One region of the Nocardioides marmotae genome, then DNA from elsewhere that is predicted to be linked to it. Evidence: predicted binding sites of a transcription regulator. Region 1 holds the regulator's gene; each other region holds the start of a gene.
What was found. The regulator LexA, encoded in region 1, represses DNA repair genes until DNA is damaged. The targets are predictions, from matches to a motif close to TCGAACANNTGTTCGA.
Positions count from the first base shown of each region.

Region 2: the regulator LexA is predicted to act here: its motif matches at 1,082-1,097, upstream of HPC71_RS13205 (HNH endonuclease signature motif containing protein).
Region 3: the regulator LexA is predicted to act here: its motif matches at 5,197-5,212, upstream of HPC71_RS07950 (DUF6504 family protein).
Region 4: the regulator LexA is predicted to act here: its motif matches at 4,873-4,888, upstream of HPC71_RS16535 (HNH endonuclease signature motif containing protein).

Region 1 is NZ_CP053660.1:775,161-782,839, forward strand. Features, by position in the region: gene HPC71_RS03690 (alkaline phosphatase family protein) at 1-1,090, opposite strand, end outside; gene HPC71_RS03695 (alkaline phosphatase D family protein) at 1,090-2,811, opposite strand; gene HPC71_RS03700 (phosphatase PAP2 family protein) at 2,915-3,730, opposite strand; gene lexA (transcriptional repressor LexA) at 3,870-4,592, opposite strand; gene HPC71_RS03710 (SDR family NAD(P)-dependent oxidoreductase) at 4,780-5,559, shown strand; gene HPC71_RS03715 (LysM peptidoglycan-binding domain-containing protein) at 5,753-6,109, shown strand; gene HPC71_RS03720 (hypothetical protein) at 6,748-7,101, opposite strand; gene HPC71_RS03725 (ATP-binding protein) at 7,293-7,679, shown strand, end outside.
Region 2 is NZ_CP053660.1:2,755,644-2,763,322, reverse strand. Features, by position in the region: gene lpdA (dihydrolipoyl dehydrogenase) at 1-296, opposite strand, end outside; gene HPC71_RS13210 (hypothetical protein) at 414-773, shown strand; gene HPC71_RS13205 (HNH endonuclease signature motif containing protein) at 1,110-2,426, shown strand; gene HPC71_RS13200 (MerR family transcriptional regulator) at 2,642-3,676, opposite strand; gene HPC71_RS13195 (leucyl aminopeptidase) at 3,758-5,269, opposite strand; gene gcvT (glycine cleavage system aminomethyltransferase GcvT) at 5,309-6,436, shown strand; gene HPC71_RS13185 (hypothetical protein) at 6,433-6,690, shown strand; gene HPC71_RS13180 (hypothetical protein) at 6,712-7,679, shown strand, end outside.
Region 3 is NZ_CP053660.1:1,637,500-1,645,178, forward strand. Features, by position in the region: gene HPC71_RS07915 (polyprenyl synthetase family protein) at 1-601, opposite strand, end outside; gene metF (methylenetetrahydrofolate reductase [NAD(P)H]) at 665-1,555, shown strand; gene HPC71_RS07925 (phytoene desaturase family protein) at 1,631-2,932, opposite strand; gene HPC71_RS07930 (DUF4126 domain-containing protein) at 2,942-3,547, opposite strand; gene HPC71_RS07935 (ArsC/Spx/MgsR family protein) at 3,549-3,908, opposite strand; gene HPC71_RS07940 (YbaK/EbsC family protein) at 3,941-4,414, opposite strand; gene HPC71_RS07945 (hypothetical protein) at 4,515-4,985, shown strand; gene HPC71_RS07950 (DUF6504 family protein) at 5,317-5,589, shown strand; gene HPC71_RS07955 (SAV_6107 family HEPN domain-containing protein) at 5,586-6,044, shown strand; gene HPC71_RS07960 (methyltransferase domain-containing protein) at 6,150-6,887, shown strand; gene dinB (DNA polymerase IV) at 6,924-7,679, shown strand, end outside.
Region 4 is NZ_CP053660.1:3,474,765-3,482,443, reverse strand. Features, by position in the region: gene lpdA (dihydrolipoyl dehydrogenase) at 1-1,303, shown strand, start outside; gene HPC71_RS16545 (NAD(P)H-quinone dehydrogenase) at 1,303-2,700, shown strand; gene HPC71_RS16540 (DUF305 domain-containing protein) at 2,725-3,450, opposite strand; gene HPC71_RS16535 (HNH endonuclease signature motif containing protein) at 3,538-4,860, opposite strand; gene HPC71_RS16530 (LVIVD repeat-containing protein) at 5,323-6,882, shown strand; gene HPC71_RS16525 (SpoIID/LytB domain-containing protein) at 7,196-7,679, shown strand, end outside.

The DNA.
Region 1 (7,679 bases):
CCGCGCGGCAGTAGGCGACGACGTCGCCGGCGTCCGGGCCCAGGCGCAGCCAGGAGCTGCGGGCCCGGTCGTGCGCGGAGAGCACGCCGGCGGTCCCGCGGGCCACCTCGAGCATCCGCGCCACCCCGCGGTCGCGCTGCTTGGCCGGGCCGGTCCAGTAGAGGAGGTCGGCCCCGCCGTTCTGGGCGACCGCGACGTTGCCGGCCAGCAGCGGGTCCGCGGCCAGCGGCGAGGTCAGGGAGACCACGCGGTCGGGCCGCGACCAGTCCATCGAGTGGTCGGCGAGGACCACGACGATCGAGCGCTTCCACCGGCCGGTCGACCTCAGCATCTCCACGAACCGGCCGACCTGCAGGTCGGTCGAGGCCAGCGCCGCGCGGCGCAGCGCCTGCAGGCTGCCGCCGGTGAGGTCGCTGTGCCCGACCCGGTCGACGTCGCCGAGGTTGACGAAGACCAGGTGCGGGTCGAGCTCCTCGACCATCCCGAGCGCGGCCTCCATGGTGAACACGTCGGGCGCGTGGTCGGTCACCGGCAGCAGCGGGAACGGTTCCCACCGGTGCGTGGCCCGCTCGCCGAAGACGCCGTAGAGGTAGTCCTTGCTCAGTACCGTCCCGGTCCGGAAACCCCGCCGGCCGAGCCGCTCGATGACGGTCGTGGTGCGGATGTCGCGCGGCCGGTCCATCGTGCGGGTCTCGCCGAGACCGCGGTCGTAGATCTCGTTGGCAGGCACGCCGCCGCGGTCGGGCCGGACGCCGGTCATCATCATCACGTGGTTCGGCAGGGTCTCCATGACCGGCAGCGAGTGCGCCCGCGGGAAGTGCCGGCCGTCGGCCCGCAGCGCCGCGAGGTTCGGCATCAGGCCGCTGTCGATCTCGTCGGGCCGGCACCCGTCGACCACCAGCACGTAGGCGCGGCGGCGGTCACGGTTCCCGGCGGCGTACGCGGGGGAGCCGGCTCCGAGCGCGGTGGAGAAGGTGAGCGCGAGGCCACCGGCGCCCGCGACCTTGAGGACCGTACGCCGCTCGGTCGCGGCGGGCGGACGGGCGGCGGCGCCGGTGGTGGCGCCGGCCTGTTGCTGCGGGGCGCACATCAGCGCACCGGCCTATCGACGGCGACGACCGTGTTGGTGCCGGCGCGGGTGGCGAAGGAGCGCGACCAGGTGGCGGTGGTGCGGCGGTCGAGGCGCGAGCCGATGACGTACCAGTCCATCTGCACGCGCGCGGGGGTCACGTCGAGCACGCAGTAGCCGTGGGAGTCGAAGTCGAGGTACTTGATGTGCGGGTTGGCGGTGCGGATGACCTGCTCCACGGCCCGGCTCGCCGTCCGGGGCGGCACCCCGAGGATGTCCTTGAGGTTGTCGGAGGTGACCGAGGAGCAGACGAACTCCACGCCGGCGGTCTCGCCGGCGAGCGGGTAGAGCCCGCGGTCGAAGGGGAGGTCGGATGCCCAGCCGGAGTGGATGTCGCCGGTGAGGAAGACGGTGTCCCTGATCCCGCGGTCGCGGATGTGGGCGAACAGCTCGCGGCGGTCGTCGGTGTAGCCGTCCCACTGGTCGACGTTGTAGGGCAGGCCGTCCTGGGGGAGCAGCCCGGTCACGTCGTTGACCGGCGTGAGGAGGTCCGCCGGCAGTGCCGCGAAGGTGACCGGCGCGATCATCACGGGGTTGCCGACGAGCTTCCACTGGGCGGCGTCGCGGGCCAGGGAGTCCTTGAGCCAGCGCATCTGCTGCCGGCCGGTGATGGTCCGGTCCGGCTCGCTGACCGCCGGGTCGAGGACGGGGAGGGCGACCTGCTCGCTGCGGTGGGTGCGCAGGTCGAGCATGCTGAGCTCGGCGAGCGTGCCGAACCGGAGGCGGCGGTAGAGGCGGGTCCCGTCGCCGAGGCGCGCGGTGCCGTCGAGGCGGACCGGCATCCACTCGTCGTAGGCGCGCAGCGCGCGGGCGCGGCGCCGTCGCCAGCCGCCCTCGCCGCCCGGCCCGGAGCCGGGCGTGTGGTTCTCCGCGCCCTCCAGCCAGGCGTCGTTCGCGGTCTCGTGGTCGTCCCAGACGGTGATGAACGGGGCCTTCGCGTGGAGGTCCTGGAGGTCGGGGTCGGTCTTGTACTGCGCGTGCCGCTGCCGGTAGTCGTCGAGGGAGACGATCTCCCCGGCCGGCTCGTGGCGGCGCACGATCACCTCGCCGGCGCCGTAGCGGCCCGCCTCGTACTCGTAGAGGTAGTCGCCCAGGTGCAGCACCGCGTGCAGGTCGTCGCGGCGGGCCAGGTGGCGGTAGGCGGCGAAGTAGCCGGCCTGGTAGTTGGCGCAGGAGACGACCCCGAAGCGCAGGTTGCGCGGGCTCGCGCCGGGGGCCGGCGCCGTGCGGGTGCGGCCGACGCGGCTGCGCTGGCCGGCCGCGGTGAAGCGGTAGTGGTACCAGGTCGCGGGGCGCAGGCCGGTGACGTCGAGCTTGACGGTGTGGTCGCGGCCGGCGCTGGTGACGAACGTGCCGCGGCGCACGACGTCGCGGAAGGAGCGGTCGGTGGCGACCTCCCACCCGACCTCGGTGCGCGGCCCGCGGCCCGACCCGGCAGTGGCCGCCCGGGTGGGGGTGACGCGGGTCCAGATCACCACCGCACCCGGCAGGGGGTCGCCCGAGGCGATGCCGTGCTGGAAGACGCGGTGGCGGCGGGAGGTCGAGGCGGGGCTGGTGGCGGGGCCATCGGCGGCGGCGGGGGCGAGCGTCGCGACGCCGAGGCCCACGGCCCCGGTGGCGACGACGGTGCGGCGGCCGACGGAGCCCGCGGGGCTCGGCCGGTCGGGCTGGGTCGTGGTCACGCTTGCCCCAACGACGCGGCCGCCCGGACGTGATGCCTCCAGCGGCCCGGACGCCGCCTGTTCAGACCGGGTACGCCGCCCGGTCACCGGGGAGGGGTGGGCCTCAGCCGACCGAGGTCGAGCTGTGCTGCCTCGACTCCGACACGACCACTTCCGGGTCGTTCGCCTCGTCGGCGGGCGCCCGCCGGTCCAGCCGGCGCCCGAGCCGAGCGGCGACGAGGAAGCCCAGGCCGATCACCAGCCATCCGGCGATCGCGTCGAGGACCCAGTGGTTGCCGGTGCCCACGATGACCACGGCGGTGATCAGCGCGTAGGTCCAGCCGAGCGCGCGCACCCAGGAAGTGCGCGCGTTCATCTGCACGATGATCGCAACCCACAGGGCCCAGCCGGCGTGCAGCGAGGGGAACGCGGCGAGCTGGTTGGTCAGCCCGCCGAGCCCCTTCGGCGCCGAGGCGTCCGAGCCCCACCAGCCGTCGGCGGCGTGGAGGGAGAGCACGTCGACGTACCCCTCGACGAAGCGCGGCGGCGCGGTCGGCAGCAGCAGGTAGAGCGCCAGGCCGATCAGGGTCGCGGCGACGAGCGCCCGGCGGGCGGGCACGTAGTGACGGGCGCCGAGGCGGTAGAGCCAGAGCAGGGCCACGGCGGTCACGACGTAGTGGGCGGTGGCGTACCAGTAGCTGGAGAGGAGCCCGAGGATCTTGGTCTCGACGAAGACCTGGTTGAGGGAGGCCTCGAAGTGCAGCCCCACCAGGCTCTCGACGTGCAGCAGCTCTTGGGCGCGCACGAGCGCCGGCGCCAGCGAGTCGTCGGCGAAGAGCCGCGAGCCGCTGTAGAGCACGTAGAGGGTCAGGACCAGGGCCAGCTCGACGACCCCACGCCGCAGGCGTGGGTACCTCGTGGGGCTGGCGACGTCGCTCACAGGTCCAAGATTGCCGTATGCCGGCGGTGATGAGCATCCGGCTTACCCCTGATTCGCCCCCGGATCGACCCGGGGACGCCGTCGGAGCCTGTCTCTCGGGCCTCTCGGCCACCGGTGTGCACTCGCGGCCGGACCGACGTCACATCCGGCGCAGGACCGCGGTGACCTTGCCGAGGATGGTCGCGTGCGTGCCGTCGATGGGCTCGTACGCCGCGTTGTGCGGCAGCAGCCACACCTTGCCGTCCTTGCGCTGGAAGGTCTTGACCGTCGCCTCGCCGTCGATCATCGCCGCGACGATCTCGCCGTTGTCGGCGGTCGGCTGCTGCCGGATGACGACGTAGTCGCCGTTGCAGATCGCCGCCTCGACCATCGAGTCGCCGGCGACCTCCAGCAGGAACAGCTGACCGTCGCCCACGAGCTGCTTGGGCAGCGGGAAGACGTCCTCCACGCGCTCCTCGGCCAGGATCGGGCCACCGGCCGCGATCCGGCCGACCATCGGGACGTACTGCGCCTCGGGCAGCATGTCGCCCACGCCCGTCTCGTCGACCGCCCCGTCATCGGCGCTCGCCATGGCCCGCCGCGCGGCCATCACCTCGGGCAGGAACACCTCGAGGGCGCGCGGGCGATGCGGGTCGCGCTTGAGGAAGCCCTTCTCCTCGAGCACCTTCAGCTGGTGGGCCACGCTCGAGGAGCTGGTCAGCCCGACCGCGTCCCCGATCTCGCGCATGCTCGGCGGGTAGCCACGGCCCTCGATGCTGTCGCGGATGTGGGCGAGGATCCGGGTCTGGCGCGGGGTCAGGCCGGTGACGTCGGGCGCGCCGTCGGGCATCTCGGTGACCTTGGAGCCGGGGTTCTTCGCCATGGGGAGGTGCCTTCCGGGGTAGCGCGGTGACGGGCGAGCGGTGGTGCGGGGCCTTGACAGCACCGTAGAGCCTTCCGCGCCCGTGTTCAAACACCTGTTCGAAGGTGTGTCGCGCGGGCGTCGGTCGGCTCGGTCGGCTCGGCGGGCGAGGAGGGTGGCGCGGGGCCGGCGCTGGTTGGATCGGGCCATGGAGAACACCAGCTGTGTCGTCACCGGGGCGGCCCGCGGCATCGGCCGCGGCATCGCCGAGCTCATGGTCGCCCGCGGTCACCGCGTCGTGGTCACCGACGTGGACGGGGAGGGGGCGGCCCGCACCGCCCGCGAGATCGGCGCGGCCGAGGGGGTGGCCCAGGACGTGCGCGACCCCGCCTCGCACGCCGAGGTCGCCCGGGTGGCGGCGGGCCACGGCGACGTCGTCGCCTGGTTCTCCAACGCCGGCGTCGGCGACGACGGGACGCTCGTGGACCTGACCGAGGAGCAGGTACGCCGCCTGGTCGAGGTCAACCTGCTCGGCGCGGTCTGGAGCACCCGCGCCGCGCTGGCGGCGTTCGGCCCCCGCGGCGGGGACCTCGTGCTCACCGCCTCGCTCTCGGGCCTCGGCCCCGTCCCGGGGCTCTCCCTGTACGCCGCGACGAAGGCCGCGGTCGTCTCGCTCGCATCCTCGGTCTCCCTCGAGGCGCCGCGCGGGGTCCGCGTGCACGCGCTGTGCCCCGACGGCGTGGACACCACGCTGGTCGCCGAGATGCGCCCCGACGGCCTGGCCAAGCGGCTGGTCAGCTCCGGTGGCCACCTGCTGTCGGTGGAGGAGACGGCCCAGGCGGCGGTCGACCTCGTCGGCTCGCGGCGCGTCGTGCGCACCCTGCCCGGGTGGCGCGGCGCCGCGATGCGGGTGGGCCAGCTCGCGCCGTCGCTCTCCGGCCCGGCGCTGGCGGTGTTCGCGGCCCAGGGGAGGCGCCGCCTGCGCTGAGAAGCGTTCGAACATTCGTTCGCACAGGTCCTTGATCTGTTCGAACAAGTGCTCTACGGTCGTACATACGTTCGATCGAACGTCTGCTCGATGACTGGCTCGCCGACCACTGTCGGTGGTCGCGGTTAGACATCGGTGCAGACCGAGATCGACACGACCCGAGGCTGACCGCCGCTTCCCCAGGAGGTCCCGCATGAGCACCATCACCGCCACCCGCGCCCCGTACGCCACCTCGTTCGACCGCCCCACCCGTGGGGCGACCGTGCGGCTGACCCGACGCGGCCGGCTCGTGGTCTTCCTGCTCGCGCTGGCCTTCGTGCTCGGCGTCGGCCTGTTCATCGCCGCCGGCTCGGTCGCGACCGACGAGGCCGGCACCCCCGAGCCCACCCGCGTCGTGATGGTCGGCACCGGCGAGACCCTGTGGGGGATCGCCGCCGACCTCGCCGAGGACGGCGACGTCCGCGGCATGATGAACCAGATCGAGCGGCTCAACGCCCTCGACACCGCCGCGCTCGACGCCGGCCAGCGCCTGGTCGTGCCCGCGGCCTGACCACTCGGCTGCTCGGTCGCCCGACCTGCGGGCGGCCACCACGCACGTCGCCGACCGCTTCGACCCCGGCCGGCGATCAGGGGAAGACAGGGGCGGGGCCGTTCGCGGCCCCGCCCCTGCGGCGTGTCCGGCCCTGGCCGACCGGGACGACGGGGCCGGCCCAGGCTCGGAGGCGCCGCCGGGCGATGCCAAGGAGTCCATCATCCGGATGCTCGCCGCGGGCAAGGCATTCTCACCGTCCGCCCGCCCCCTCCCGCCCCCTCCCGTCGCCGAGTAGTCACCTTTGGCGGGCCGAGTGCTCACTTCCGGCACGGCGAGTGCTCACTTCCGGCGGGCCGAGTGGGCACTTCCAGCGCGGCGAGTGCTCACTTCCGGCGGGCCGAGCAAGCACTTCTGGCCAGGGCAGCTGCCGGGGTAGTCGGAAGTACCGACTCGGCCGGTCAGAAGTGCCGACTCGGCGGGGCAGAAGTGCCGACTCGGCGGGGCAGAAGTGCCGACTCGGCGGGGCAGAAGTGCCGACTCGGCGGGGCAGAAGTGCCGACTCGGCGGGGCAGAAGTGCCGACTCGGCGGGGCAGAAGTGCCGACTCGGCCGGTCGGAAGTGCCGACTCGGCCGGTTAGAAGTGCCGACTCGGCGGGTCAGCGAGCGGCGCGGCGGCCGCCGGGGGCGACCGAGGGCGGCTGCGGGCCGGGGTCGCGCGGCGGGGGCGGGGAGGTGATGCCGAGCTCGCGGAGGAGTCGGACGATGAGCATCAGCCCCGCGAAGAGGCAGGCGACCGCGCCGAGGGAGGCCAGTGCGAGGAAGGCCCACGCGGCGGACTCGCCGCCGCGGGCGGTCGCGCCGAAGTCGATGGCGGCGTACACGAGGTAGCCCCAGGCCACGACCAGCGCTGTGACCCCGAGGGCGAGCAGGGCCAGCCGCGGCTGGAACGCCGGGCGGCGCTTCGCGCCCCGCCTCGACCCCGCCCGCTTGCCCGCCGCCACGGGGCTCATCATCCCTGATCGCGGGCCGTCGCGCTGCCCCGACCCGCGGCGGCGATGCGCTCGGCCGTGCCACGGTGGTCCGGCCGCGGCGTGATCGCCCCGAGCCGGATCGCCCCGAAGGCTTTACGCTGTCATTTGTGCATGGCGAAGTGGGGACCTCGTCGGTGCCGGGCGGAGGCCTCGGCGCGTCGACCGGACCCATGCCGATGCTCGATCCGTTCCTGCGGGACGCCCACGACGTCGACCAGGTCGTGCGGGCGGTCCTCGCGGTGGTGGCCGGGGGGCCCGCGGTGGTGCGGGCCGCGCTCGCGCTGAGCGAGGGTGGCGGTCGACGGCTCCGGTTCGTCGACAGCGCCGCGGCCGTGGGCCAGGACGATCTCGACTGGTCCCACATCGACGCCTACGACGACGTACCGCTGACGACGGTGGTCCGCACCGGCGAGGTGGTTCACGGCGGGCTCGACGACTTCGGGGGGCGCTACGCCTCCTTCCTGCAGGGCCAGGGCGAGCGGGGCGTCGCCGCGGTCGCCGCGCTGCCGCTGCCGGGGACCGGCTCGCCGATCGGCGGGCTGCTGGTCTACCTCTCC
Region 2 (7,679 bases), 2.0 Mb from region 1:
AGGCCCTTGAAGAGGCGGTCGACGACGCCGTCCTTGTACTTCAGGACGCCCGGCACGTCGACGCCCTCGAGCGTGGCGCGGACGCCGAACCGCTCGGACTCGCGGGCGCTGTCGGCGACCTCCGCCGCGTGCAGCAGCGCCTTGGTCGGGATGCAGCCGACGTGGAGACAGGTGCCACCGACCTTGCTCTTCTCGACGAGGCCCACCGTCAGCCCGAGCTGGGCCGCGCGCAGGGCACAGGCATAGCCACCGGAGCCCGCACCGAGGATGAGTACGTCGTAGTCGGCGTCGGCCACCGTGGTCCTTCCCTGTCGGCCTCGGCCCCCCTGGATCGCAGGGGAGCGCTCGCCCATCTTTGCACCCTTTACGGGCGTGTCCACACCGGGTCGCGCCCACCCCGGCAGACTGGTGCCATGGCATGGACCGACCGCTTCCGACGTCGCCCGCGGATGAGCAAGCCCGCGAGCGACGGGTTCCGCACCGGCTCGACCCGCGTACGCGCCTCGGACAAGGTCGACGAGGACCACCTGCACACCTGGGTGGTCGCGCGACGCGGCGTCGAGGGGTTCGTCGAGCCCCGCACCGCCGTCAGCGACGTGACCCTCCTGCTCGTCGCCCACGACGGCGAGTGGACCCGGCGCCGCGTCCCCTCGGTCGAGTGGGCGCACCGCTTCTGCAACAGCCACCAGGTCCCCTCCTACGACGCCGCGGTCGTCGGCATCCCCCAGCGGATGCGCGACTACAACCGGCGTCGCAAGCAGCAGGGGCTGTAGGGCGGGTCGCTGTCCGCTGGTCGCTGTTCGCTGGTCGAGCAGAGGCGCCCTGGCGCCGACGTGTCGAGGCCCCTGGCAGCCGACCTTCGGCCTGCGGGCCCTTCCGCTGGTCGAGCAGGAGGCGCCCCGGCGCCGACGTTGTCGAGGCCCCGTGAGCCGGCCTTCGGGCTGCGGGCTGTGGGTGGTTGCGGCTTTGGCAGCTATGGGACGAGGTACGCCGTGGGTGCGGTTCGCTGCCGGGTCTCTGGCCGCCGCCTCGGCTGGCTGTCCGACCAGATCGACAGGATTTGCTGACGAACCTCTTCCATTCGAGCAGGTGTTCGAGTATAATGAGGCATGGCCTTGATCGCGACGCTCGCGCACCCGCTGGACACCCCAGCCGGCGTGCTGAGCCTCGCGCGGTCTAAGCAGCGAGCTGCGAACGCGGCCGAGGCTGAGCTCCTCGAAGCGGCTGTCCAGTGGTGCGTGCTGCACCCGGCGGAGTCGTTGGACGAGGCAGCCTCGTGGTCGGTGTTCCGCGGGTTCGGCGACAAGCCCGTCTGCCTGGCCGGTGAGGGTGCACCCTTCGTCACCGAGTTCGCGGTCGTCGAGTTCGCCGCCGGGCTCGGGAAGTCGGAGGACGCCGGCCGCGCCTACCTGGCCGAGGCGCTCGAGCTTCGCTACCGCCTCCCCAAGCTGTGGGCCAAGGTCACCTCCCTGGACCTGCCCGCCTGGAAGGCACGCTCGCTCGCCCGCCGCACCCTGCACCTGCCGAAGAAGGGCGCGGCGTTCGTCGACACCCACCTCGCACCCGTCGCCTCGACCATCGGCCCCGCGGCCCTGCAACGGCTCCTGGAGGAAGCGCTGGTCCGGTTCGACCCCGACGAAGCCCAACGGGTCGCGACCGAGCGGGCCGAGGCCCGCCACGTGACCATCCAGTCCCGCCAGGTCTCCTTCGACGGGCACGTCGACGTCTGGGCCACCCTCGACCTGGCCGACGCGCTGGACCTGGACGAAGCGCTGGCGAAGGGCGCGGCCCGGCTCGAGGCCCTGGGTTGCACCGACACTCTCGACGCCCGCCGCTCCGTGGCGCTGGGTGACATGGCGCGGCGGCAGCTGAGCCTCGACTTCGACACCGACCCCAAGCCCCTCGTGGTCCACGTCCACCAGCGCCCCGACGGGACCCTCGACGACATCACCCGCGTCGAGAACGTCCGCGGGTTCGTCCTCACCACCCAGCTCGCCGACTGGTGCACCCGCGCCGCGCGGTCCGACGCCGGCAAGACGATCACCGTGAAGCCGGTCATCGACCTGAGCGAGCGGATCCACGTCGAGGCCTACGAGGTCCCCGACCGCCTCTCGACCCAGACCCGGCTCCGCGACCACCACTGCGTCTTCCCCTGGTGCACCCGCCCCGCCCACGCCACCAGCAGGGTCGACGACGACCACGTCATCCCGCACAACAAGGGCGGACCGACCGCCACCGAGAACATTGCGCCCTTGCGTCGACGCCACCACCGCGCCAAGACCCACGCCGGCTGGCACCAGGAATCCCCAACGCCAGGCACGTTCGAGTGGCGAAGTCCCACCGGCCTCACCTACCGGGTCGACCACCACGGCACCCACGACCTCGGCCCCGAACCACCACCGGCGCTCGGGCCGCCCCCGACATAGCCCCACCGCCCACGACCCCGCCGGAGCACCCAGCCGGCGGGGCACAGGCGCGCCGAGTGGCTGCCTTCGCTGCTTGCGAGGCGACGTATGTGCCCCGTCCACGATCCGTCCCGCGCCGGCCGCCCAGCGCCGCGCCGCGCGGGCCGTGTGCCCGAGCACGCGCCGGCCCGCGTCGTGGGGCACGCGACCGCACACGACCGCACGCGACGCGGTGGTCAGCCCTCGAGGTCGACGACGACCACCGACCAGTTGTCCGGGGCGCCGGCGGCGGTGACGGCGTCGGCCACGGCGTCGACGACCACGCCGGGTGCGGCGTCCATGGTGAGGAAGGCGGCCAGGGCGGCCGGGTCGAGCACCGCGTGCACCCCATCGGTGGTGAGGACGAACCGGTCGCCCGGCTCGGTGACCCGGATCGCGAGGTCCGGGTGGGCGGAGGTGGACGTGCCGAGGGCGCGGTTGAGCAGCACCCGCCGGTCGTCGAGGCGGGCCTCGTCGGCGGAGAGCCGTCCCTCGTCGACGAGGGTCTGCACGACGGTGTGGTCGCGGGTCAGCCGCTCGAGTCGTCCCTCGCGCACGAGGTGGGCCCGGGAGTCGCCGAGGTGGGCGACGAGCACCTCGCGGCCGGCGAGGACGAGCGCGGTGATCGTCGTGCCGTCGTCGGGGTGTCCGGCGGCGGCGACGACGGCGTCGGCCGCGCGGCGTACGGCGTCATCGAGCTCGGCGACCGAGCCGGGCTGCCCGAGGGCCGCGAGCGCGGCCTCCGAGACGTCCGGGGTGTGGCCGAAGCCGTCGGCGACGGCGACCAGGGCGCCGTCGACGCGGACGGCGTCGAGCTGGGTGTCACGGCCGCCGATGCCGGCGCGCGCGGCGCTGGTGAAGGGGGTGGTCGGTGCGTGGGACATGGGTTCCTCCTCGGGGGACAGCTCCTCGACGAGGTCCGCCACGATGCGGCGGGCGGTGGCGGCGTCGGCCTCGACCTGACGGCGGTACGACGTCAGCTCGGCCGCGGCGGCCGCCGGCGGCAGGTCGGCGACCGTGCGGATGCGGGCCAGCGGCATGCCGGCCAGCCGCAGCCGGGCGACCAGGCGCGCCCGGTCCAGCTGGTGGCGGGCGTAGCGCCGATAGCCGTTGACCGGGTCCACCTCGACCGGGACCAGCAGCCCCATGTCGTCGTAGAGCCGCAGCGCCTTGGGCGTCAGCCCGCTGGCCCGCGCGAAGTCGCCGATGGTGAGCAGCGCGTCGTCCGCCATGGGTCCTCCTCGTCACCGGCGCGGGTGCGCCGGTGACGCGACCGTGGTGCCTGCCCCAGGGGCAGGGTCAAGCGCGGGTTCTCAGCTCTTCGCGACCAACGAGCGGGCGTAGTCGACGAGCGTGGCGACGGCGACGCCGGTGCCACCGGAGGTGACGTGGCCCGAGGGGCCGCCGGAGGCGAAGGAGGGCCCGGCGATGTCGAGGTGGGCCCAGGGGAGACCGGCGGTGAACTCGCGCAGGAACGCGGCGGCGTACAGCCCGCCGCCCCAGCGGATCCAGTCGTGCTGGGCGAGGTCGGCGATCTTGCTGGAGGTGATCCGCTCGCGCATGTGCTCGGGGATCGGCATCGGCCAGAAGTCCTCGCCCGCGGCGACGGCGGCGTCGAGGACGTCCCGGACGACCTCCTCGGAGCCCATGACGCCGGAGACCTTGTCGCCCAGCGCGACGACCATGTGGCCGGTCAGCGTGGCGACGTCGAGGATCGTGTCGGGCTCCCGCTCGGTGGCGCGCACGAGCGCGTCGGCGAGGACGAGGCGGCCCTCGGCGTCGGTGTTCAGGATCTCCACGGTGGTGCCGCCGTAGATGCGCAGCACGTCGCCGGGACGGGTGGCGCTGCCGGAGACCATGTTCTCCGCCATCGGGGCGAAGGTGGAGACCCGGATCGGCAGCCCGAGCGCGGCGATGGCGAGCGTGGCCTGGACGACGGCGGCGGCGCCGGCCATGTCGGACTTCATCTCGTGCATGTTCTGCGCGGGCTTGATCGACAGGCCGCCGGAGTCGAAGGTGATGCCCTTGCCGACGAGCGCGAGGTGGTGCTTGGCGCCGCGGGGGGAGTAGGTCAGCTCCACGAGCCGCGGCGGGGCGTCGGACCCGGCGCCGACACCGAGGATGCCGCCGCAGCCGAGCTCGGCGAGCGAGGCCTCGTCGTGGACGGTGACCTCGATCTTCGGGGCGCCGCGGCCCTTGGTCGCGGCCTTGGTGGCGGCGACGACGGCATCGGCGAAGGCCGGCGGGCGCAGGTCGCCCGGAGGGGTGTTCACCCAGTCGCGGGTCGCGACGACGGCGTCGGCCACCACCTGCGCCTCCTCGAGGGCGGTCGTGACCTCCTTGCGCCGCGCCGCGGGGGTCAGCACCACCACGTCGGCGGGAGTGCCCTGCTTCGGGTCCTTGGCGTCCTTCTTGTAGATGGTGAACGTGTAGCCGCCGAGCCGGTAGCCCTCCACGACCGCGCGCACCAGCTCCGGGGTGGCGGCGGGCAGCGCGAGCGCGACCGAGGCGGCGTTGGTGACCGCGCGGGCGGCGGCGCCGGCACCGCGACGTACGTCGGCGGGCGTGGCCTCCTTGCCGAGCCCGACGAGCACCAGCAGCGGCGTCGCGACGGCCCCGCCCGTGGGGACCTTGACGACCTCGCCGGCCTTGCCGCTCACGCCCAGCGTGGACAGCAGCGGGCGCAGCTTGCGGCCGTATGCCTTCGCGACCTCCTCACCGCCGTCGGCGAGCTCGGGGCCGTCGGCCCCCTGGAGGACACCGACCACCACCGCGTCGGCCTTGGTCTTGGCAGGGCTGGCGTTGCGCAGCGTGTACGACGTCACTCGCGAAAGGATAGACCGGCGCTGGGGTAGGTTCCCCGCATGGCTGGTGACCCCACCTCTGACCCCACGCTGCTGCGCTCGCCGCTGCACGAGCGGCACGTGGCCCTGGGGGCGAAGATGGCGGAGTTCGGCGGCTGGTCGATGCCGCTGGAGTACGCCGCCGGCACGGTCAAGGAGCACACGGCCGTCCGCGAGGCGGTCGGGATCTTCGACGTCAGCCACCTCGGCAAGGCGCTCGTCTCGGGCCCCGGCGCCGCGGCGTACGTGAACGCCACCCTGACCAACGACCTCGGCCGGATCGCCCCGGGCCAGGCGCAGTACACGCTGTGTTGCGACGAGGAGACCGGCGGCGTGGTCGACGACCTCATCGTCTACCTCCACGACGAGGAGCGCGTGCTCCTCGTGCCGAACGCCGCGAACACCGCCGAGGTGGTCCGGCGGCTCGAGGCCACCGCCCCCGCCGGCGTCACGGTGGCCGACCAGCACCGTGACCACGCGGTGCTCGCCGTCCAGGGCCCGCGGTGCGACGCGGTGCTGTCCGCCGCCGGCCTGCCCGTGGGCCACGACTACATGTCCTTCGTCGTCGCCCCGTTCGAGGGCGCCGAGGTCGTGGTGTGCCGCACCGGTTACACCGGCGAGCGCGGCTACGAGCTGGTCGCGCCCGTCGCGGTGGCGGTCGCGCTCTGGGACGCGCTGGTCGCCGCGGGCGAGCAGCACGGCATGCTGCCCTGCGGCCTGGGCTCGCGGGACACGCTGCGCACCGAGATGGGCTACCCGCTCCACGGGCAGGACCTCTCCCCGGACGTCACTCCGAACCAGGCGCGTCTCGGGTGGGCGGTCGGCTGGTCCAAGCCGGCGTTCTGGGGCCGCGAGCCGCTCCTCGCGGAGCGCGAGGCCGGCCCGGCGCGCGTGCTGCGCGGCCTGGTCGCGACCGGCCGGGGGATCCCGCGGCCCGGCATGAGCGTCTCGCTCACCCCCGACGTGCTGCTCGGCGAGGTCACCTCGGGCACCTTCTCGCCGACCCTGCGCACGGGCATCGGGCTCGCCCTGCTGCCCTCGTTCGTCGACCCCGAGGCGGAGGTCGGCGTCGACGTCCGCGGGCGTCGCGAGATCTTCCAGCTGACCAAGCCGCCGTTCGTCCGTTCCCACGTCCGGAGCAGCGAGTGAACCTTCCCGACCAGCCCAGTACCTTCCGCGCCCCCCTGCCGGCCGAGCGGCCGTGGTGGTGGCGCCTGGAGAACGCCGCGGGCGAGGAGGTCGCCGTGGTCGGCGACCTCGGCGCCGAGCGCTTCGCCAACCAGTCCGACGCCGAGTCCTGGGTGGGCGAGGTCTTCGGGGACCTGGTTGCGGAGGGCGTCGACGCGGTCACGCTCTTCGAGCTCGAGCGCCGGGTCTACGGACCCATGTCGCTGCACCCCTAGAGCTCCCGCACGGGAGGGTCGATGCGCGCGGACGACTTCCCGGACTACCTCACCGCCCGCTGGGCGCCGCTGGTCCGCGTCGTCGTCCTCCTCGGCGCCGGTCCGGCGCTCGCCCGCAGGGTGGTCGCCGTCGCGCTCGGCCGTGCGCGGCGCGACTGGGGCGAGCTGAGCACCTCAGGCGACCTCGACGGCGAGGTGCTCGCCGAGGTGCTGCAGACGCTCGCCGAGGCCCGGCGGCACGGGCTCGACGGCTCCGACGGTGCTGAGGGGACCGAGGGGACGGACCGGCCGGCACAGCTCGACGACCTCACCGAGCGCGCGCGCACCCGCCTCGTGGCGGCCGTCGTGCTCGGTCGCGGCAGCACCGAGGACATCGAGGGCCTCGAGGGCCTCGGGGGCATCGACGAGTCCGACCTCCTCGACGACGTACGTCGCGTGGCCGCCGCGGTGCCCGTCGGCTCGCCGCCCCCGCCCGACGCGCTCCCGACCCGGCTCCGACCGGCCCGCGCCGGTCGGCTGGTCGCGCTCGGGCTCGCGGTGGTGCTCGCGCTGGTCGCCGCGACGTACGCCGTCGGCGCGCTCCGGGGGCCCGTGGACCCGGACGGGCCGGACCGCCCCGACGGGCGGGCCGAGGAGCGGCTGGGCCGGGTGCGGGTGGTCGGCGAGGCCAACCCGCTGCCGGTGACGTGGTGGGCGGGCGACGTCCTGCACCTGCCGGGGGGCTGGATGGAGGTCCCCGGGCTGGTCGACCTGGTCGCGATCGACGGGGGCGCGGTCGTGGCGGACGCGGCCCAGCGCGTCGTGCACGTCCGCGCCGACGGCGTGCGCACGGTGCTGGGCAGGCAGGAGCACGGGACGGGCCTGGCCGCGGAGGGCGACACCGCGCTGGTGGCGTGGATCGAGCCCGGCGGGTCCGTCGTGGCGCACGACCTGCTGGCCGGGCGCGACGTGGACCGGCAGGACCTCGACGTCTTCCACCCCAGCACCGG
Region 3 (7,679 bases), 860 kb from region 1:
ACTTGTAGCGCAGCACGGTCATCGCGGTCTCCACGTCCGCGCGGCCCCGGGCCTGCACCGAGACGTCGAGGAACTGGCCGGCCACGACCTCCGAGCGGCACAGGTCGAAGACCTCGAGCGCGGGGGCGACCTGGGTCAGCGGCAGGCCGCAGCGGCGCAGCAGCTCATCGGCCCAGCTGAGCAGCATGTCGCCGAGCAGGATCGCCGCGGCGGTGCCGTACTGCTCGGGGTCGCCGGTCCAGCCCGCGCCGCGGTGCTCGGACTCCAGCTGGCGGTGGGTGGCGGGCCGGCCGCGCCGGGTGTCGGAGGCGTCCATGAGGTCGTCGTGGACCAGCGCGCTCGCGTGCAGCAGCTCCAGGGCGGCGCACGCGCGGACCAGCGCGTCCTCGTCGGCGGGCGGGGCGACCGCGAGGTGGCCCCACCAGCAGAACGCGGCGCGGAACCGCTTGCCGCCGCGGACGGTGGTCCGCGCCTCGGTGATGAGTCGGGCGGCGTCGGGCCCGAGCGGCGCGAGTCGCACCGCCTGCTCGTCGAGGAACGAGTCGAGCGCCTGCTGCACCCGGTCTCGGAAGGCGCTGCTGTCCCATCCGGCGGCCGTCACGCCGACGAGACTAGAGGGTGGACGGATGCTTCCCCGGGGCGGTGCCGAACGTACGCTTCGGCCATGGTGACCGGACCGGGGCGCTCGCTCGCGGAGATGATCCGCGAGGGTGGCAAGTCCTTCTCCTTCGAGTTCTTCCCGCCCAAGGACGAGGCCGGGGAGCAGCAGCTGTGGGACGCGATCCGCGCCCTGGAGCCCTACCGGCCGACCTTCGTGTCCGTGACGTACGGCGCCGGCGGCTCCACCCGCGACTCGACCGTGCGGATCACCGGCCGGATCGCCCGCGACACCTCGTTGATCCCGATGGCGCACCTGACCTGCGTGGGGCACACCCGCGAGGAGCTCGAGCGCATCCTCGACTCCTACCGCGAGGCCGGCGTGCACCACGTGATGGCGTTGCGCGGCGACCCCGCCGACGGGCCGCGCGCCGCGTGGACCCCGACCGAGGGCGGGCTGACCTACGCCACCGAGCTGGTCGAGCTGGTCCGCTCGCGCGGTGACTTCCGCGTCGGCGTGGCCGCGTTCCCCGAGGGCCACCCCACGGCCGAGTCGCTCGACCACGACGCCGACGTGCTGGTCGCCAAGGCCCGCGCGGGCGCGGAGTTCGCGGTCACCCAGATGTTCTTCCGCGCCGCGGACTACTTCGGGCTGGTCGAGCGGGTCCGCGACCGGGGCGTCGACATGCCGATCCTCCCCGGCATCATGCCGATCCTGAACCTCGCCGCGATCCGCCGCCAGGGCGAGCTCATCGGCGCCGACGTGCCCCAGGAGATCGTCTCCCGGATCGCCGCCCACACCGGCGACCCCGTCCGGGTGCGCGCCGAGGGCATCGCGGTCGCGGCCGAGCTGTGCGAGGAGCTGCTCGCCGGCGGCGCCCCGGGGCTGCACTTCTACACGCTCAACCGGTCGCGGGCCACGCTCGAGATCTTCGACCGGCTCAACGTCTCCAGCTGACCCCCGCCGGCCCGGTGGGGCGGCCCCGTGGGTCGGCGCGGTGAGTCGGCCCGGTGATCGGCCCGGTGGGTCGGCTCAGGCCGGGCCGATGGCCTGGGCGACCAGCGCGGCCGAGAGCCCGACATAGGGCAGGCCCGCGCCCGGGGTCGCGTGCGCCCCGGCGGCGTACACCCCGGCGACCGGGGTCGTCGGGCCGAGCCGCCGCCGGACGGTGGACCGGCCCTGCCAGACCACGCCGAGCGGGGAGCCGCCCCAGCGCTCGACCAGGTCCCGCGGTGTCCGGTCCAGGCGGGTGACGACGTTGGCGCGCACGTCGATGCGGTGGCGGGCGAGCGCGCGCAGCAGGTCCTCGGCCAGCTTGCCGCGGCCGTGGACGGTCCAGGCCGACGAGCCCTCGGGCGCACCGCCGCCGGTGCGCACGACCAGCAGCGGGTCGCCGTGGAGGACGAGCTCGTGGGGAAGGTCGGGCACCTCGCCCTCGAGGCCGAGGTGGGCGACGACCGGCGGGATCGCCGGCATGGTCCGCGCGACCAGCGGCGCGAGGGTCGGGAGCAGGCGCGGGTCGACCGCGACCACCACGACGTCGGCGTCCAGCGTCTCGCCGGCGCCCAGGTCGACGGCGACGACGCGGCCCCCGCGCACGACGAGGTCGCGCACCGTCGTGCCGGTGCGGACGGTGACGCCTCGGGTGGCCAGGCGGGCGGTCAGTGCGTCGGCCAGCCGGGCCATGCCGCCCTCGACGGTCCAGGCGCCGAAGCGCTGCTCGACGTACGCCGTCACGCCGGCCCAGGCGGGCACGTTGCGCAGGTCGTGGCCCTCGGCGACGGCGGGGTGCCCGGCGACCAGGGCGAGCCGCTCGTCCTTGAACCGGCGGCGCAGGAGCCGGTGCATGGTCTGCCGGGAGTCCAGCAGCGCGGCCAGCTCGCGGGAGGGGGCGGCGGGGTCCCAGGGCACCTCGAGGTACTCCCGCCGCAGCGTCTCCCACACCTCGGTGTACGACGCCACGTGCTCGGCCCACCGCTGCCCGAGGCCGGGGCCCAGCGCGTCGAAGGCGGCGACCTGGCCGGCGCGCGAGGGCGGCACGCGGACCGACGTGCCGTCGGCGAACCGGTGCTCGCGCACGACGTCGAGCGGCACCAGGTCCAGCTCGCGCTCCACCGGGCGCCCGCTCTTGCGGAACAGGTCGCGCACGACCGCCGGCAGGGTTGTCCAGCTCGGCCCGGCGTCCCAGGTGAACCCGTCGGCCTCGACCCGCCCCAGCGCGCCGCCGAGCGTCGCGGACCGCTCGAGGAGGGTGACCTCGTGGCCGAGCTTGGCCAGCCGGGCCGCGGCCGCCAGCCCGGCGAACCCGCCTCCGACGACCACCACGCGTGCCACGGGTCGACCCTAGGGGGCCGCGCCGACGCCGTCGGCGGGCGGGCCCGACCGGGAGGCCCAGCGGCGCCACCCGCGCCGGACCAGCCGGGCGACCAGGTAGAGCACGACCAGGCCGCCGGCCAGCAGGACGGCGGAGATCGCGGCGGCGGCGCGGGGGTGCTCGATGGCGAACCAGACGACCGCGAGCACGGCCACGTCCTCGGTGATGCTCGCCAGCACGTTGCTCACCGGCTCCGGTGAGGAGTTGATCGCGAGCCGGCCGCCGGCCTTGGTCAGGTGGGAGAGCAGGGCGGTGCCGCCGCCCACCGTGCCGAGCACCGCCTGGTCGAGGGTGCGCGCGTCGCCGGAGAGCAGGATGCCGATCACCGCGCCGACCGTCGGGCGGATCGCGGTGGAGATCGCGTCCCAGGTCGAGTCGAGGTAGGGCACCTTGTCGGCGACGAACTCCATCGAGTAGAGCAGCGCCGCGACCCCGAGCACGTCCCAGCGGCCCAGCGCGTCCGGGACCTGCGCCAGCCCGCCCACGCGGTCGGCGATGCCGAGGACCAGCACGACCAGGTAGGCGTTGACGCCGCTGGCCCAGCCGCTGGAGAAGGCGAGCGCGAGGGACTCCACGTCAGCCCCGGCTGATCACGCGGCCCAGGGCGTCGGCGTCGCGGCCGATGACCGTGGTGCCGTCCGAGGCGGTCAGGATCGGGCGCTGGATCGCCCGCGGGTGGGCGGCCAGCGCGGCGAGCCAGTCCTCGCGGGCGCCCGGCTCGCGCGGCAGGTCGATGCCGGCCTCGCGGGCCTCCGTGGCCCGGGCGACGTCCCAGGGCTCCAGGCCCAGGCGTGCGACGACGTCGCGGAGCTCCTCGGCCGTCGGCGGGTCGTCGAGGTAGCGGCGCACCGTGTAGTCGGTCCCCGCGGCCTCCAGCTCGGCGACGGCGGTGCGGCACTTGCTGCACGCCGGGTTCAGCCAGATCTCGATGCTCATCGCGGTCGCCTCACTCCACCATCACTCCACCATCACTCCACGTCGAGCTCGGTGGCGCCGGTCAGCGCGAGGAGCTCGTCGTACGTCGTCGAGAACACCGCCGCCGGGTGGCCGGCGGCGGCCCAGACGACCGGGTGCCGCGCGAGCCAGCGGTCGAGGTAGGTCGGGACCGGGGCCGGGTGCCCGATCGGGGAGACGCCGCCGATGACCTGGCCGGTCGCCTCGCGGACCAGCTCCGCGCTCGCGCGCCCCAGGCGGGCCACGCCGATCTCGGCGGCGACCTTCGCGGTGTCGACGCGGTGGGCGCCGGAGGTCAGCACGAGGACGGGGGCGCCGTCGGCCTCGAAGAGCAGGCTGTTGGCGATCGCGCCCACCTCGCAGCCCAGCGCCTCGGCGGCGAGTGCCGCCGTGTGCACGGCGTCGGGCAGAATGACCACGTCGCCCGTGCCGCCACGTCGTGCGTGCTCCTCGCGGAAGCGCGTGATCGAGGGGTGCTCGGTCGTCATGGCGCGACCCTAGGGCACCGCTCCGACGGCCGCGCGGCGACGTACGTCGACCGTCCGCCGGTCGCGCGCGCCGACCGACCACATCCGCCCGAGGAGCCCCATGACGCCCCAGAACACGACGGCCTCTGCGACGACGGACCGGCCGGTGGCCGTGCGGCGCGCGGTCCGCCTGCTCTGGGTCCTGGTCGGGCTTGCCGTGCTGACGACGGTCCTCGGGGTGCTGCTGCGCGACGAGCTCCTCGACTCCTGGTCGGCCGGGCACCCGGTCGCGGCGGACATCCAGCAGCCGGCGTTCGTCCCCGTCGCCGTCGTGCTGCTCATCGTCTTCGTCTGCCTGGTCGCCACGCTCATCCCGTTCTTCCTCGTCGGGACCGGCTGGGCGCGCCAGTCGCTGGCCGCCACCGTCGTGATGGCCGCGCTCGCCACGGTCGCCGGCCTGCGCACCGACCCGCCGGCACCCTTCGTGGTGGCCGCCGTCGTCTCCCTGGTCGTCGACGTCGCGATCCTCGTGCTCCTGTGGAGCCCGGCCACCAACGCGTACGTGCGCGGGCGCGACACCTCCGCCTCCTGACCCCAGCCTCCTGAGCGCCGTCTCCCTGAGCCGGGCCGCCTGAGCCGTCGGCTCCTCGCTGCCCCTCCCGGTCCTCGCTGCCCCTCCCGGTCCGCGCTGCCCCTCCCGGTCCTCGCTGCCCCTCCCGGTCCGCGCTGCCCCTCCCGGTCCGCGCCGCCCCTCCCGGCAGGTCTTGACGTCCTGTCGGTGCCTCGGTGTACCTTCGTCTCGTTCGAACCTTTGTTCGAACAACCCCGGCGGGGCGACCTCGACCCCCGTCCCCGCCGGGTCGCGAAGACCGGGGTCGGAGGGGTCGACGGAGCCGGGCGCAGGCCCGAGGAGCGAGGCGAGCATGGTGCGGTACGACGACCCCGTCGAGGTGCGGACGGGCACGGGCGGGCAGGAGGGCCCCGCCCAGTTCCTGTGGCGCGGGCGACTGTGGAAGGTCAAGGAGGTGCTCGAGCGGCGCAGCCAGGAGCTGCCCCGGCGCGAGCTGTGGCGGGTCGCCGCCGGGCGCGGGCGCCTGGACCAGGGCGGCCGGCCCGCCGACGTCTTCGAGCTGGCCCACGACCTCCGTGTCGGCCGGTGGCAGCTGCTCGGCGCGGGCTCGGGGGTGGGGGAGTGAGCCGCGTGCCCGGCCCGGGGGAGCAGCCGAGCCCCTACGCGCTGCCGGCGACGACCCACGCCTACCTCGCCCGGTCGGCGGAGTCGCTGAGCGAGGCGATCGCCGCGACGGAGGTGACCGAGCGCTACGCGCACGCCCACGTGGCCGCGCTGCGCGCCGCGGCCGCCCTGCTCGCCGCTCGCGCCCGGCCCGCCCCGGTGCGCCGTCGCCCGCAGAAGAACGCGTGGGTGCTCCTGGTGGAGGTGGCCCCCGAGCTCGAGGAGTGGGCCCGGTTCTTCGCCGCCGGTGCGGGCAAGCGCGCCGCGGCCGAGGCGGGGTCGCGCCGCGCGGTCACCGAGCGGGAGGCCGACGACCTGGTGCGGGACGCCGACCGGTTCCTCGCCGTCGTCGAGCAGGCCCTCGGCCTGGTGCCGCACGTCCCCGTCCGGGTGCACGTCGTTCGCCGCGTCGGATGAGGCCGGCCCGATGACGGCCGGCCAGATGAGGGCAGCTGCCGTCCCGGCCCGTCGGGACGGTCGGGTGCCGCGGGAGGCCCGGGGGCACGCCCTAGGCTGGGCGCCATGCCTGTCACCGAGCGGCCCGACCGACCCAGCGAGCGGCGTGGCGCGGCCCGCACCGCCGTCGTGTGGGGAGGTCTCGGGCCGGTCCTCGGCGAGGGCCCGCTCGACGTGCTCGACATCGGCGGCGGCACGGGCGGCTTTGCGGTCCGGGTCGCCGAGCTCGGCCACCGGGTCACCGTGGTCGACCCCAGCCCGGACGCGCTCGCCGCGCTCGACCGGCGGGCGCGCGAGGTCGGCGTCCAGGTCGCCTCGCACCAGGGCGACCTCTCGACCCTCGCCGACGTCGTCGGCGCGGACGCGGCCGACGTCGTGCTCTGCCACGGCGTGCTCGAGGTCGTCGCCGACCCCTCGGCGGCGCTCGGCGCGCTCCGCGCGGTGCTCCGGCCCGGGGGCACGCTCAGCCTGCTCGTCGCCCAGCGCCACGCGGCCGTCGTCGCCCGGGCGATGGCCGGGCACTTCCAGCAGGCGCTCGCGCTGCTGGAGGAGTCCGCGGGTGCGGCGCAGCCCGGTCGGTCCGGCCGCCGGTTCACCCGCTCCGAGATCGGCGACCTGCTCGCCGCGGCCGGCTTCGAGGTCGACACCGTCCACGCCGTCCGCGTCTTCGCCGACCTCGTGCCCGGTTCGCTGCTCGACTCCGAGCCCGGCGCCGCCGCGGCGCTGGTCGAGCTCGAGCGCGCGGTGGCCGACCGCCCCGAGTACCTCCCGCTCGCGACGCAGCTGCACCTGCTCGCGCACTGACCTCGGGGCCGCGGCCGGGGCCTGCCTCCGCGCCCCGTGAGCGGCGGCCCGGCGCGGGTGGCGGCCCCCGGCCCGCACGACGCCGCGGACCGCTCCTGGCAGTGCCCGATCCTGCACGTCGACATGGATGCGTTCTTCGCCTCCGTCGCCCTGCGGGACCGGCCCGAGCTGCACGACGTCCCGGTCGCGGTGGGCGGTGGGCACCGCGGGGTGGTGCTCTCAGCGAACTACGCGGCCCGCGCCTACGGCGTGCGCGGTGGGATGTCCGGCCTGCGCGCGCGCAGGCTGTGCCCGCAGCTGATCTCGGTGCCCGGGGACCACGCGGCGTTCTCGGCGGTCTCCTCGGCGGTGCGCGACATCTTCCGCCGGATCACCCCGCTGGTGGAGATGGCCTCGCTGGACGAGGCGTTCCTCGACGTCCGCGGCGCGACCCGGCGGCTCGGGTCGCCGTACGCCATCGCCGAGCTGGTGCGGGCGACGGTCCACGACGAGCAGGGCATCACCTGCTCGGCCGGGGTCGCGCCGACGGTGTCGGTGGCCAAGATCGCCAGCCGGCACGCCAAGCCCGACGGCGTCGTGGTCGTCCCGCCAGAGGAGGTGGTGGCGTTCCTGCACGCCCTCGACGTCGAGGAGCTGTACGGCGTCGGCACGGCGACCGCCACCCGGCTGCGGCGGGCGGGCCTCCGGACGGTCCGCCAGCTGGCCCACGCGCCGCTGGAGGAGCTGCGCGCCGCGGTCGGCCCGGGCACCGCCTCCCAGCTGCAGGTGCTGGCCTGGGGGCGGGACCGGTCC
Region 4 (7,679 bases), 1.7 Mb from region 1:
CGCCGTGGTGGAGGAGAGGTACTGGGGCGGTGTCTGCCTCAATGTCGGGTGCATCCCGTCCAAGGCTCTGCTGAAGAACGCCGAGCTCGCCCACGTCCTCACCCACGAGAAGGCCAAGTTCGGCATCGAGGGCGACGCCACGATGTCGTTCGGGCCGACCCACAAGCGCAGCCGGCAGGTCTCCGCCGGCATCGTCAAGGGCGTCCACTTCCTGATGAAGAAGAACAAGATCACCGAGATCGACGGGTGGGGCACCCTCACGGGCCCGACCTCGGTCGACGTGACCAAGGACGGCGAGACGACGTCGTACACCTGCGACGACCTGATCATCGCCACCGGCGCGAAGACCCGGCTCATCCCGGGCACCGAGCTCTCCGAGCGCGTGGTCACCTACGAGGAGCAGATCCTCACCGACCAGCTGCCCGGCTCGATCATCATCGCCGGCTCCGGCGCGATCGGCGTCGAGTTCGCCTACGTGATGAAGAACTTCGGCGTGGACGTCACCATCGTGGAGTTCCTCGACCGGATGGTGCCCACCGAGGACGCCGACGTGTCCAAGGAGCTGCTCAAGCACTACAAGAAGCTCGGCGTGAAGGTCCTGCTCTCGACCAAGGTCGAGGGCATCGACGACTCCGGTGAGAAGGTCAAGGTCACCGTCTCCAAGGACGGCGAGCAGCAGGTGCTCGAGGCCGACAAGGTCCTCCAGGCCATCGGCTTCCAGCCGCGGACCGAGGGCTACGGCCTCGAGGCGGCCGGCGTGGAGCTCACCGACCGCGGCGCGATCGCCGTCGACGGGCGCGGTCGCACCAACGTCGACCACGTCTACGCCATCGGCGACGTCACCGGGAAGATGATGCTCGCCCACGCCGCCGAGGCGATGGGCATCGTCGCCGCGGAGACGATCGCCGGCGCGGAGACGATGGAGATCGACTTCGACATGATCCCGCGGGCGACGTACTGCCAGCCCCAGATCGGCTCCTTCGGCTACACCGAGCAGCAGGCCAAGGACAAGGGGTACGACGTCAAGACGGCGACCTTCCCGTTCTCGGCCAACGGCAAGGCGCAGGGCCTCGGTGACGCCGTGGGCTTCGTCAAGGTCGTCGCGGACGCCGAGCACAACGAGATCCTCGGCGCCCACATGATCGGCCCGGACGTCACCGAGCAGCTGCCGGTGCTGACCCTGGCCCAGCAGTGGGACCTCACCGCCGACGAGGTGTCGCGCAACATCTTCGCCCACCCGACGCTGTCCGAGGCCGTGAAGGAAGCCGTCCACGGCATCTCCGGCCACATGATCAACTTCTGATGGCCACCGACCGCGTCGTCATCGTCGGGGGCGGCCCCGGCGGGTACGAAGCCGCGCACGTCGCCGCCCAGCTCGGCGCCGAGGTGACGATCGTCGACACCGACGGGGTCGGTGGCTCGGCGGTCCTCACCGACTGCGTCCCGAGCAAGACCCTGATCGCGACCGCGGAGGTCATGGACGAGCTCAGCGGCGCGGCCGAGCTCGGCGTGATCTTCACCGACACCGAGGGCGGGGCCGCCGACCACATCCGCGTGGACCTGGCCCGCGTCAACGAGCGGGTCAAGCAGCTCGCGGCCGACCAGTCCGCCGACATCGCGCGGCGGCTGGCCAAGGACGGCGTCCAGGTCGTCGAGGCGCGCGGTCGCCTCGACGGCCCCGGCCGGGTCGTGGCCACGGCCGCGGACGGCTCGGAGCAGACGCTCGAGGCCGACGCGGTGCTGGTCGCCACCGGCGCCGCGCCCCGCACGCTGCCCACCGCGCAGCCCGACGGGGAGCGGATCCTCACCTGGGAGCAGGTCTACGACCTCACCGAGGTGCCGACCGAGCTGATCGTCGTCGGCTCCGGCGTCACCGGCGCGGAGTTCGCCAGCGCCTACCTCAACCTCGGCATCCCGGTCACCCTGGTCTCCTCGCGCGACCGGGTCCTGCCCGGCGAGGACGCCGACGCCGCCGCCGTGCTCGAGGAGGTCCTGCGCCGCCGCGGCATGACGGTGCTCTCCAAGTCGCGGATGGAGTCGGTCGTGCGCTCCGGCGACGTCGTGACCGTCACCCTCACCGACGGCCGCACCGTCGAGGGCTCGCACTGCATCCTCGCCCTCGGCTCGGTGCCCAACACCGCCGACATGGGGTTGGAGGAGGCCGGCGTCATCCTCAAGGACGGCGGCTTCGTCAACGTCGACCGCGTCTCGCGGACCTCGGCGCGAGGCGTGTACGCCGCCGGCGACTGCACCGGCGTGCTCATGCTCGCCTCGGTCGCCGCGATGCAGGGCCGGATCGCGATGTGGCACTTCCTCGGCGACACCGTTCACCCGCTGGACCTGAAGAAGGTCTCCTCCAACGTCTTCACCTCCCCGGAGATCGCGACGGTCGGCTGGTCCCAGCAGGCCGTCGACGCCGGCGAGATGCAGGCCGAGGTGGTCATGCTGCCGCTGTCGGGCAACCCGCGCGCGAAGATGCAGGGCGTCCGTGACGGCTTCGTGAAGCTGCTGTGCCGCCCCGGCACCGGCATCGTCGTCGGCGGGGTCGTCGTCGGCCCCCGCGCCAGCGAGCTCATCCACCCGGTCTCCGTCGCCGTCGCCGAGTCGCTGACCGCCGACCAGCTGGCGCAGGCGTTCACCGTCTACCCCTCGATGTCGGGCTCGGTCGCCGAGGCCGCCCGGAAGCTGCACCGCATCTGAGCGGTGCGGCCCTCCGGGGTCGCGCTACAGGCTGGCCAGCACCTCTTCCATCCGGGTGATCTCGGCGGCCTGGCCGGCCTCGACGTCGAGGGCGAGCTCGGCCACCCGGCGGCTGGATCCGGTGCGGCGTACGTCGGCGGCCATCGCGACCGCGCCCGCGTGGTGCTCGATCATCCGCTTGAGGAAGAGCCGGTCGAAGTCGCTGCCCTCGGTGTCGGCCAGGTCCGCCAGCTGCGCGGTCGTCAGCATGCCCTGCATGGCGTGGTGGCCGTGCTCGCCGTGGTCGTAGCGCCCGGGGTCCTCGCCCGGCTGCGGTACGTCGACGCCCTGCCCCACCAGCAGCGTCGCCAGCACCAGGATCTCCGGCGCCTGCGCCTGCGCGATCCGCTCGGCCAGCGCCAGCACCCGCTCGTCCGCCGCGCGGTCCGGTGCGAGCGCCGCCATGTCGAGGGCCTGCCGGTGGTGGGGGAGCATCATCTGCACGAAGGCGATGTCGTCGTGGTTCCACCCGCCCTCGTCGCCCGCAACCACCGTCGTCGACGGCTCACCCGGCCCGCCGGGCTGCACCTCGACGACGTCGGTGGGTGGAGGCGGCGTGGGGGTGCTCGCGGTCGAGGTGGTGGTCGCTGGGGCGGTGGTGCTGCCCTCGCCGTCGCCGTCGCCGGCCGAGCAGGCGGAGAGGGCGAGCGCGGTCAGCAGGGTCGCCAGCGCCGCACTTCTCGTCGTCGTGGTGCTCGGCCTCGTCCTCACGGGGAACAGGAGACCACGCCGAGGCGCGCTCCGGGCGTGCCTGTGCCCCGCCGGTCGGGTGGTCCGGCGGGGTCGTGGGCGGTGGGGCTATGGGACGGGTGCTTCGTGCGGCTGGGGTGGGGGTGGTTCGGGGCCGAGGTCGTGGGTGCCGTGGTGGTCGACCCGGTAGGTGAGGCCGGTGGGGCTTCGCCACTGGAACGTTCCCGGCGATGGTGACTGCTGTGACCAGCCGGCGTGGGTCTTGGCGCGGTGGTGGCGTCGGCAGAGTGGGGCGATGTTCTCGGTGGCTGTCGGTCCGCCCCGGGCGTGGGGGATGACGTGGTCGTCGTCGATCCGGCTGGTGGCGTGGGCGGGGCGGGTGCACCAGGGGAAGACGCAGTGGTGGTCGCGGAGCCGGGTCTGGGTCGAGAGGCGGTCGGGGACTTCGTAGGCCTCGACGTGGATCCGGGCGTTGAGGTCGATGACGGGCTTGACGGTGATGGTGTTCGCGGTGGTGCTGCGTGCGGCGCGGGTGCACCAGTCGGCGAGCTGGCTGGTGAGGACGAACCCGCGGGTGTTCTCCACGCGCGTGATGTCGTCGAGGGTCCCGTCGGGACGCTGGTGCACGTGGACCACGAGGGGCTTGGGGTCGGTGTCGAACTCCAGGCTCATCTGCCGCCGCGCCATGTCACCCAGCGCGACCGAGCGGCGGGCGTCGAGGGTGTCGGTGCACCCCAGCGCCTCGAGCCTCGCCGCGCCCTTGGTCAGGGCGTCGTCGAGGTCGAGCGCGTCGGCCAGGTCGAGGGTGGCCCACACGTCGACGTGCCCGTCGAAGGAGACCTGGCGGGACTGGATGGTCACGTGCCGGGCCTCGGCACGCTCGGTGGCGACCCGCTGGGCCTCGTCGGGGTCGAACCGGACCAGCGCCTCCTCCAACAACCGCTCCAGGGCTGCGGGGCCGATGGTGGAGGCGACGGGTGCGACGTGGGTGTCGACGAACGCGGCACCCTTCTTCGGCAGATGCAGGGTGCGGCGGGCGAGCGAGCGGGCCTTCCAGGCGGGCAGGTCGAGGTCGGTGACCTTGGCCCACAGCTTCGGGAGCCGGTAGCGCAGCTCGAGGGCCTCGGCGAGGTAGGCGCGGCCGGCGTCCTCGGACTTGCCGAGCCCGGCGGCGAACTCCACGACGGCGAACTCGGTGACGAAGGGTGCACCCTCACCGGCGAGGCAGACGGGCTTGTCGCCGAACCCCCGGAACACCGACCAGGTGGCCGCCTCGTCCAGTGACTCCGCCGGGTGCAACACGCACCACTGGACAGCCGCTTCGAGGAGCTCGGCCTCGGCCGCATTAGCCGCGCGCTGCTTGGCCCGCGCGAGGCTCAGCACGTCGGCTGGGGTGTCCAGCGGGTGCTCGAGCGTCGCGGTCAAGGCCATGCCTCATTCTACTCGAACACGTGCTCGAACGGAAGAGGCTTCTTCGCACATCTTCAGAACGGGGTCGGACGCGCCAGCGCGAGGCGGCGGCCAGAGACCCGGCAGCGAACCGCGACCCACGGCGTACCTGGTCCGTAGCTGCCAAAACCGCAACCACTCAGGGCCCGCAGGCCGAAGGTCAGCTCACGGGGCCTCGACAACGTCGGCGCCGGGGCGCCTCCTGCTCGACCAGCGGTGGGGCCCGCAGGCCGAAGGTCGGCTGGCAGGGGCCTCGACACGTCGGCGCCGGGGCGCCTCCTGCTCGACCAGCGGGCGGGCCCGCAGGCCGAAGCTCGGCTGCCAGGGGCCTCGACACGTCGGCGGCGGGCGAGTCGGCGACGCGGCCATCCGGAGGGCGGGAGGCCGTAACTTGAGCGGACGCCGGGGGTTGCCCAGGCAGGTCCCGCGAGAGGAAGGCCACCGATGTCGCTGCGCACCCCGGAGAGCACCCGCAGGAGCCTCCGCTGGAGCACCCGCGCCGGACGCACCCCGCTGGCTGCGGTGGCGGCGGGGGTGGTCCTGGTGGCCGGCCTGGTGATGGCGCAGGGGTCGGCGAGCGGCGAGGTGGTGCCGGGGGCGTGCACGCCGGAGCAGGCGGCGCGGCTGCAGGCGGCGGGGGACAACTTCGCCGAGCGGTGCCGACTGCCGGGCCAGCTGCTGTCCGGGATGGACCGCGTCGAGGCGACGGCCGACCAGGGCGAGGTCGACCGGTCGGCCAACATGCGGCTGATCGCCAACCTCCCGCGCAGCGGGACGTTCGCGGGGGAGGAGGCCTACGGGACCGACCTGGCGTTCCGGGGCAGGTACGCCTTCGGGGGCAACTACCAGGGCTTCACGGTCTACGACATCTCCCGCCCGGCGAAGCCGCGCAGGGTCGCGCAGGTCGTCTGCCCGGGCGCGCAGAACGACGTGTCGGTCCACCGGAACCTCCTCGTGCTCAGCGTCGATGAGAGCCGCAGCGACGACACGTGCCGCAGCGAGCCGGCGCCGGCGAGCCGCAAGGGCAGCTGGGAGGGCATCCGCGTCTTCGACATCAGCCGCCCGGCCAAGCCGCGGTACGTCGCCTCTGTCGAGACCGACTGCGGTTCCCACACCCACACCCTCGCGCCGAGCAAGGACGGCCGGGCGGTCTTCGTCTACGTCTCCTCCTACGGCCCCAGCGAGGACCAGCCCGACTGCAAGCCGCCGCACGACGCGATCAGCATCGTCAAGATCCCGGTGGCCAAGCCCGCGCGGGCGCGCGTGGTGGCCCGCCCGCGGCTCTTCCCCGAGGGCGGCAACCCGGGCTCGCTGAACCCGCTGGGCTCCAGCGAGACCAGCGGCTGCCACGACGTCACGGCGTACCCCGCCCAGGACCTCGCGGCCGGCGCGTGCATGGGCGACGGGATCCTGATGGACATCAGCGACCGGGCCCGCCCGCGGGTGCTGCACCGGATCCGCGACACGCGGAACTTCGCCTTCTGGCACTCCGCGACCTTCAACAACGCCGGCACCAAGGTCGTCTTCACCGACGAGCTCGGCGGCGGCTCGGCGCCCACCTGCAACCCGCTGCTCGGCTCCACGCGCGGGGCGAACGGCATCTACGACGTGGTGCGGAAGCGGCTGGTGTTCCGCAGCTACTACAAGATCCCGCGCAGCCAGTCCCTGACCGAGAACTGCGTGGCCCACAACGGCTCGCTGGTGCCGGTGAAGGGCCGCGACATCATGGTGCAGGCGTGGTACCAGGGCGGCACGTCGGTCTTCGACTTCACCGACTCGCGCAACCCGCGGGAGATCGCCCACTTCGACCGTGGCGCGATCAGCGACACCGAGCTCGTGCTCGGCGGGTCGTGGTCGTCGTACTGGTACAACGGCCACGTCTACAGCCACGACATCACCCGCGGCCTCGACGTGTTCCGCGTCAGCGGGCGCTGGGCGGACCAGGCGCGGAAGGTGCGGATGGGCACCTTCAACGCCCAGTCCCAACCGTCGTACGACGGCTGAGCCCGTCCTCCCGGGCCCAGACCGCCGTACGACGGCGGCCGCGGGGGAGGCGGTCGCCGTCGTGGTCGGCCACCCCGGTTGGGCTCGGGGCTCCGGCGACCGTGACACGCCGACCGGCCCGTCTGCTCCTCCCTGGGGATGGGGCTCGGGCCGATCGTCGGGGGTGGTCCGCAGAGGGCCCGGCAACGGCCCGGGCCGCCCGGTCGTCCCGGCCCGTGCCGTCGGTCACCACCGTGCTGACCTGCGGAAACTACAGATCTGTAGTTCGCGGTCCGCAATTGCCCAACCGTGTGGCAGGTGGTGCCATTGGTGCGTGCGTCCTCCCCAGCGGCTCCCCCTGCGCCTCCCCCAACGCCTCTCCCTGCGCCTTCCTCTGGGCCTGGCGGTGGCCGCCCTCGTGGCCCCCGCCGCCCTGCTGCCCACCCCCGCCACGGCCGCCCCCGCCGGCCCGCAGCGGACCGCCGAGCCCGTCGGCGACAGCTGGACCGTGCCCCGCGCGGCGACCGTGACGATCACCGGCCGGGGCTACGGCCACGGCCACGGGATGTCGCAGTACGGCGCGGAGGGCGCGGCGCGCCAGGGCCTCACCGAGCGCCAGATCGCGGAGTTCTACTACCCCGGCACGAGCTGGGGGAAGGCCAAGGGCCGGGTCACCGTCGCGATCTCGGCCGACACCGGCGACGACGTCGTCGTCCGCCCGCGGTCGGGGCTGAAGGTCGCCGACCTCGCCGGCGGCGGGCGGGTCGCGCTCCCGCAGAACGGTGCCAAGCAGTGGCGCATCGCGCGGGCCGGCACCG